Regions from separate parts of the Pseudomonas sp. TE3552 genome, predicted to be linked through region 2. Evidence: predicted binding sites of a transcription regulator. Region 2 holds the regulator's gene; the other holds the start of a gene.
What was found. The regulator sigma-54, encoded in region 2, starts transcription at its own class of promoters, with help from an activator protein. The targets are predictions, from matches to a motif close to ANTGGCATNNANNTTGCTNT.
Positions count from the first base shown of each region.

Region 1: ACZ9BB_RS16415 (flagellar basal body rod protein FlgF) is a predicted target of sigma-54. The motif match lies at 1,683-1,702, and genes of this name have one in related genera.

Region 1 is NZ_JBWBQJ010000001.1:3,652,093-3,655,505, reverse strand. It holds gene ACZ9BB_RS16420 (sigma-54-dependent transcriptional regulator) at 1-1,401, shown strand, start outside; gene ACZ9BB_RS16415 (flagellar basal body rod protein FlgF) at 1,757-2,497, shown strand; gene flgG (flagellar basal-body rod protein FlgG) at 2,543-3,328, shown strand; gene flgH (flagellar basal body L-ring protein FlgH) at 3,381-3,413, shown strand, end outside.
Region 2 is NZ_JBWBQJ010000001.1:4,372,410-4,375,822, reverse strand. It holds gene ptsN (PTS IIA-like nitrogen regulatory protein PtsN) at 1-145, opposite strand, end outside; gene hpf (ribosome hibernation-promoting factor, HPF/YfiA family) at 158-466, opposite strand; gene ACZ9BB_RS19820 (RNA polymerase factor sigma-54) at 546-2,039, opposite strand; gene lptB (LPS export ABC transporter ATP-binding protein) at 2,226-2,951, opposite strand; gene lptA (lipopolysaccharide transport periplasmic protein LptA) at 2,951-3,413, opposite strand, start outside.

The DNA of each region.
Region 1 (3,413 bases), 720 kb from region 2:
CAGGCGTTGCGGCCGAAGTTCGAGGCCATTGCCGGGGTATTCGGCGTCAAGCGCGTAGGGCTGATGCCCAGCGAGCGTCGGCACATGGAGCTCAATGCCTTGCTCGGAGCCCTGGAGTTTCCGGTGCTGTCGATCGACATGGGTGGCTCCATCGTCGCGGCCAACCGTGCGGCGGCGCAGCTGCTCGGGGTGCGGGTGGATGAGGTGCCGGGGATTCCGTTGTCGCGGTACGCCGAGGACTTCGATTTGCCGGAGCTGGTGCGCGCCAACAAGTCACGGATCAACGGCTTGCGGGTCAAGGTCAAGGGTGACGTGTTTCTCGCCGACATCGCGCCGCTGCAATCGGAGCATGACGAAAGCGAGGCCATGGCCGGTGCGGTGTTGACGCTGCACCGGGCGGACCGGGTGGGCGAGCGCATCTATAACGTGCGCAAACAGGAGTTGCGCGGCTTCGACAGCATTTTCCAAAGCTCGAAAGTGATGGCGGCGGTGGTTCGCGAAGCGCGGCGCATGGCACCGCTGGATGCGCCGCTATTGATCGAAGGCGAAACCGGCACCGGCAAAGAGTTGTTGGCGCGTGCCTGTCACCTGGCGAGCCCGCGTGGGCAATCACCGCTGATGGCGCTCAACTGCGCTGGCCTGCCGGAGTCCATGGCCGAGACTGAGTTGTTTGGCTACGGCCCCGGCGCCTTCGAAGGGGCGCGGGCCGAAGGCAAGCTCGGGCTGTTGGAACTGACGGCGGGCGGCACGTTGTTTCTCGATGGCGTCGGCGAAATGAGCCCACGCTTGCAGGTGAAATTGCTGCGCTTTCTGCAGGACGGTTGCTTCCGTCGTGTCGGTAGCGATGAAGAGGTCTATCTGGATGTGCGGGTGATCTGCGCGACTCAGGTGGACTTGTCCGAGCTGTGCGCGCGCGGTGAGTTTCGCCAGGATTTGTACCACCGCTTGAACGTGCTCTCGCTGCACATCCCGCCGCTGCGTGAATGCCTCGATGGCTTGGCACCGCTGGTAGAACACTTCCTCGATCAGGCCAGTCGACAGATCGGTTGCCCGTTGCCGAAACTGGCGCCAGCGGCGATGGAGCGGCTGAGTCACTATCACTGGCCGGGCAACGTGCGGCAGTTGGAGAACGTGCTGTTTCAGGCAGTCTCTCTGTGCGAGGGCGGCACTGTCAAAGCCGAACACATTCGTCTGCCGGACTACGGCGTGCGTCAGCCGCTTGGCGATTTCTCTCTTGAGGGCGGTTTGGACGAGATCGTCGGGCGCTTCGAGAAAGCGGTGCTGGAGCGCTTGTATTCCGAGCATCCGAGCAGTCGGCAATTGGGCAAGCGGTTGGGGGTTTCGCATACCACCATTGCCAATAAGTTGCGTGAGTATGAGGTGGGCAAGGACAACGCCTAATGTGGCGAGGGAGCTTTTGTGGCGAGGGGGCTTGCCCCCGTTGGGCTGCGAAGCAGCCCCTTGCAATCTTTCAGATCCTTCAAGTTGTCCGCATTTACGACTGCTGCGCAGCCGAACGGGGGCAAGCCCCCTCGCCACAGGAATCTGTGTTGGCTGCAAAGGCTGATCCTTGCCTCTTGGCGGCATAACACCGCCGGTTTTTCGTCTTCGATACATTCCCCCCAATCCCCTCTAATCCCCTCAAGTCCTTTGTTTGCCGGGCCCTGCGCCGCCAGAAAAAAGTTGGTCTGCAAATTGCTTATGGCTCAGCAGTACAGCGGTGGGCGGCAAACGTCCGGCATGCAGAGGAAAGAGTGTGGACAAGTACCTTTATGTGGCAATGACCGGCGCCAGCCAGAATGCACTGGCGCAGAAGGCTCATGCCAACAACCTGGCGAACATCTCTACCAATGGTTTTCAGAAGGACCTGGAACAGGCCCGTTCGATGCCGGTGTTTGGTGACAGCTTTCCGGCGCGTGCGTTTGCCATGAGCGAACGTCCGGCCACCGACTTCTCCCCGGGCGCCCTGGTGGAAACCGGTCGTGACCTCGATGTCGCGGTGCAAGGCAACGGCTGGATCGCCGTGCAGAACCCCGATGGCGGTGAAAGCTACGTGCGCACCGGCAGCCTGAACGTTGACGCCCTGGGCGTGCTGCGCGCCGGCAACGGCATGCCGGTGATGGGCAATGGCGGGCCGATTGCCGTGCCGCCCGAGCAGCAGATCGAAGTCGGCGAAGACGGCACCGTCAGCATCCGCGCGATGGGCGAAGGCCCGCGGGTGATGGCCGAAGTCGACCGCATCAAACTGGTCAACCCGGACTTCAAGAACATGACCAAAGGCCTGGATGGTTCGATCCACACCAAGGACGGCAAGCCGGCGCAAGCCGATGCCGGCGTCAAGCTGGTGTCCGGGTTCCTCGAGTCGAGCAACGTCAATGCCGTGGAAGAAATGACTTCGGTGCTGGCGCTGGCCAAGCAGTTCGAGCTGCACATCAAGATGATGAACACCGCCAAAGACGACGACCAGGCCATGGCTCGGGTCTTGCAGATCAGCTAATTATCAGAACGTCGCGCCGTAAAACAGGCGCACGAGGAGAATCGAATGCTTCCGGCTCTATGGGTTGCCAAAACAGGTCTGTCCGCCCAGGACACCAACCTCACCACCATTTCCAACAACCTGGCGAACGTATCGACCACGGGTTTCAAACGTGACCGCGCCGAGTTCCAGGACTTGCTGTACCAGATCAAACGCCAGCCAGGCGCCCAGTCGACCCAGGACAGCGAACTGCCGTCGGGCCTGCAAGTGGGTACCGGTGTGCGCATCGTCGGCACCCAGAAAAACTTCACCGCCGGTAGCCTGCAAACCACCGAGCAGCCGTTGGACATGGCCATCGACGGTCGCGGTTTCTTCCAGATCCTGCAGCCCGATGGCACCACGTCCTACACCCGTGACGGTACCTTCCACCTGGACTCCAACGGCCAGATCGTCAACGCCAGCGGCTTCGCCCTGGAGCCGGCCATTGTCATTCCGAACAACGCCCAGACGTTCACCGTTGGCCGTGACGGCACCGTGTCCATCACCGTTGCCGGCAACCCGGCTGCCCAGGTGATCGGCAATCTGCAAACCGCCGACTTCATCAACCCGGCCGGTCTGCAAGCGGTGGGTAACAACCTGTTCCTGGAAACCGCTGCCAGTGGCGCGCCGCAAGTCGGCACCCCGGGCCTGGCTGGTTTCGGCACCACGCTGCAGAACACCCTGGAAACGTCCAACGTCAGCACCGTTGAAGAGATGGTCAACATGATCACCACTCAGCGCGCCTACGAGATGAACTCCAAAGTGATCTCCACCGCCGACCAGATGCTCTCGTTCGTAACGCAGAATCTGTAATCAAGTCTATGAGGCGGCCATGAGGTCGCCTGCAACACCGTGAGGTAGGGTCATGAATCGCTTCGTATCTGTTCTGGCACTGAGT
Region 2 (3,413 bases):
AAGCCTCGAAGACATCTTGCATCTCCAGATCCGGTACTTCGCGGGCGATCAGGTTGGCAATTTGCTCGAGGGCTTTCTTTTTACTGCCGCCCGGCACGTTCACCAGGGAACGGCCGGGGGTCAGGATGCTTTCAAGTCGGATCATGGGTTGGGAGTGTTAACGACCGGTCGCGCCCTGGAGGAGGCTCTGGGTCTTTTCCTTATGCTTTTTGAGTTGTTTATCCAGCTTGTCGGTCAGTGCGTCGATCGCTGCGTACATATCGGTATGTTCCGCATTAGCGACCACTTCATTGCCGGGAATATGCAGCGTGGCTTCGATTTTCTGCTTGAGCTTCTCGACCGTCATCGTGACCTGCACGTTGGTGATCTTGTCGAAATGCCTCTCTAATCGTTCGAGTTTTTCGCCGATGTAGGTGCGAAGAGGTTCGGTCACTTCCAGTTGGTGTCCACTGATGTTGACTTGCATACAGCTTCTCCTTCGTTGCCAGTGCATAAAGCGGCAGGCAGAAATACCTGCCACTGGAACGCTGTGGCGAGCCCGGCGGCTACATCAACCGCTTCCGTTCGCTGGAAGGCGCGATCCCGAGGGATTCGCGGTACTTGGCGACGGTACGACGGGCTACCTGAATGCCTTGTGCCTCCAGTAAACCAGCGATCTTGCTGTCACTCAACGGCTTTTTCTGATTTTCCGCCGCAACCAGTTTTTTGATGATCGCGCGGATCGCCGTGGACGAGCATTCACCGCCTTCGGAGGTGCTGACGTGGCTGGAGAAAAAGTATTTCAGTTCATAGATGCCCCGTGGGGTATGCATGAATTTTTGCGTGGTCACCCGTGAAATCGTCGATTCGTGCATGCCCACCGCTTCGGCGATGTCATGCAGCACCAACGGCTTCATGGCCTCATCGCCGTACTCCAGGAAGCCGCGCTGATGCTCGACAATCTGGGTGGCCACTTTCATCAGGGTTTCGTTACGGCTTTGCAGGCTCTTGATGAACCAGCGAGCCTCTTGCAGCTGATTACGCATGAACGTGTTGTCGGCACTGGTATCGGCGCGGCGCACGAAACCGGCGTACTGGGCGTTGACCCGCAGGCGTGGTACCGACTCCTGGTTCAGTTCCACCAGCCAGCGCTCATTGTCCTTGCGCACGATCACGTCGGGAACGACGTATTCGGCTTCGGTGGATTCTATCTGCGAACCCGGGCGCGGGTTGAGGCTCTGGACCAGTTCGATGACCTGGCGCAGTTCATCTTCCTTGAGCTTCATGCGGCGCATCAGCTGGCTGTAGTCGCGGCTACCGAGCAGGTCGATGTAATCGGTAACCAGGCGCTTGGCCTCGGTCAGCCAAGGGGTCTTGGCGGGCAATTGGCGCAGTTGCAGCAGCAGGCATTCGCCCAGGTTGCGGGCGCCGATGCCGGCGGGTTCGAATTGCTGGATGCGGTGTAGGACGGCTTCGATTTCGTCCAGTTCGATGTCCAGTTCCGGATCGAAGGCTTCGAGGATTTCCTCGAGGGTTTCGTCCAGGTAGCCCTGATTGTTGATGCAATCGATCAGGGTTACAGCGATCAGGCGATCGGTGTCGGACATCGGTGCCAGGTTCAGTTGCCAGAGCAAATGGCTTTGAAGGCTTTCACCGGCCGACGTACGGGTGGTGAAATCCCACTCGTCGTCATCGTTGCTCGGCAAGCTGCTGGCGCTGGTCTGGTAGACATCTTCCCAGGCCGTGTCGACGGGCAATTCATTGGGAATGCGCTCGTTCCAGTCGCCTTCCTCCAGGTTGTCCACCGTCGGGGCGGTTTCCTGGTAGGAGGGTTCCTGAATATCGGCGTTGGGTTGCTGTTCGGCTTTGTCGGCCAGGGGGTCGGCGTTATCGAAGTCGTCGCCTTCTTCCTGGCGTTCGAGCATCGGATTGGACTCCAGGGCCTCCTGGATTTCCTGTTGCAGGTCCAGGGTCGACAATTGGAGCAGGCGGATGGCCTGTTGCAGCTGCGGTGTCATCGTCAGCTGCTGGCCCATTCTCAAGACTAGCGATGGTTTCATGGCAGGGGCTTAACACCTTATTCGCCGGCGCACATGCGCCATCCACTACAGGGCGCCGAAGCGCCAAACATAAGCAAATTATATGCCCGAAACTGCAGTGTTTGCCTAGAGCGCTGTAACAATAAAAACTTATTGATTTTTTATTGAAGCAAGCGCTCGGGCACGACTGGCCAGGCACCTCAGTGCTTACAAGCGGAATTCATGACCCAGATACACTTCCTTGACCAAATCGTTGGCCAGGATGGTGGCAGAGTCGCCTTCAGCGATCAGCTGGCCATCGTTGACGATGTAGGCGGTTTCGCAGATATCCAGGGTTTCGCGGACGTTGTGGTCCGTGATCAGTACGCCAATGCCTTTGGCCTTGAGGTGATGGATGATCTGCTTGATGTCGCCCACCGAAATCGGGTCCACGCCGGCGAAGGGTTCGTCGAGGAGGATGAATTTCGGGTTGGTGGCCAGTGCCCGGGCGATTTCCACGCGACGGCGTTCACCTCCGGACAGGCTCATGCCGAGGTTGTCGCGGATGTGATGGATGTGGAATTCCTGCAGCAGGCTTTCCAGCTCTTTGCGACGACCGGCCTTGTCGAGTTCCTTGCGGGTCTCGAGGATGGCCATGATGTTGTCGGTCACCGAAAGCTTGCGGAAGATCGACGCTTCTTGCGGAAGATAGCCGATACCGGCCTTCGCACGACCGTGCATCGGCTGGTGGCTGACATCCAGGTCGTCGATCAGTACGCGGCCCTGGTCAGCCTGTACCAGGCCGACAATCATGTAGAAGCAGGTGGTCTTGCCGGCGCCGTTGGGGCCAAGCAGGCCGACGATCTGACCGCTGTCGATGGACAGGCTGACGTCACGCACGACCTGGCGGCTCTTGTAGCTCTTGGCCAGATGCTGAGCTTTCAGAGTTGCCATTACTGGGCCTTTTGCTCGTCGGTTTTCTTCTTCGGCTGGATCACCATGTCAATGCGAGGACGGGTCTCGGTGACCTTGTTGCCTGTCGCACGGCCAGCGCTCGCGAGCTTCTTGACCGTGTCGTAGACGATTTTCTCGCCTTGGGTGGTGTTGTTGTCTTTGTCGACGACTTTTGCCTTGTCGATCAGCACGACGCGGTTTTGTGCGGCGTGGTACTGGATGGTCACACCCCAGCCCTGAACAGGCTTGGTGTCGCCAGCGGTCTGCAGTTGCTCGAAGTAAGCGAGGTTGCCCACCGAAGTCACCACGTCAATGTCGCCGGCAGGCGTGCGGGTGATGGTCACGGTGTTGCCTTTAACGATCATCGAGCCCTGAGTGATGATCACGTCACCTTTATAGGTGGCAATGCCATTCTTGTCGTCCAGCTGGGCGTCGTCGGCCTGGATGCGGATAGGCTGCGCT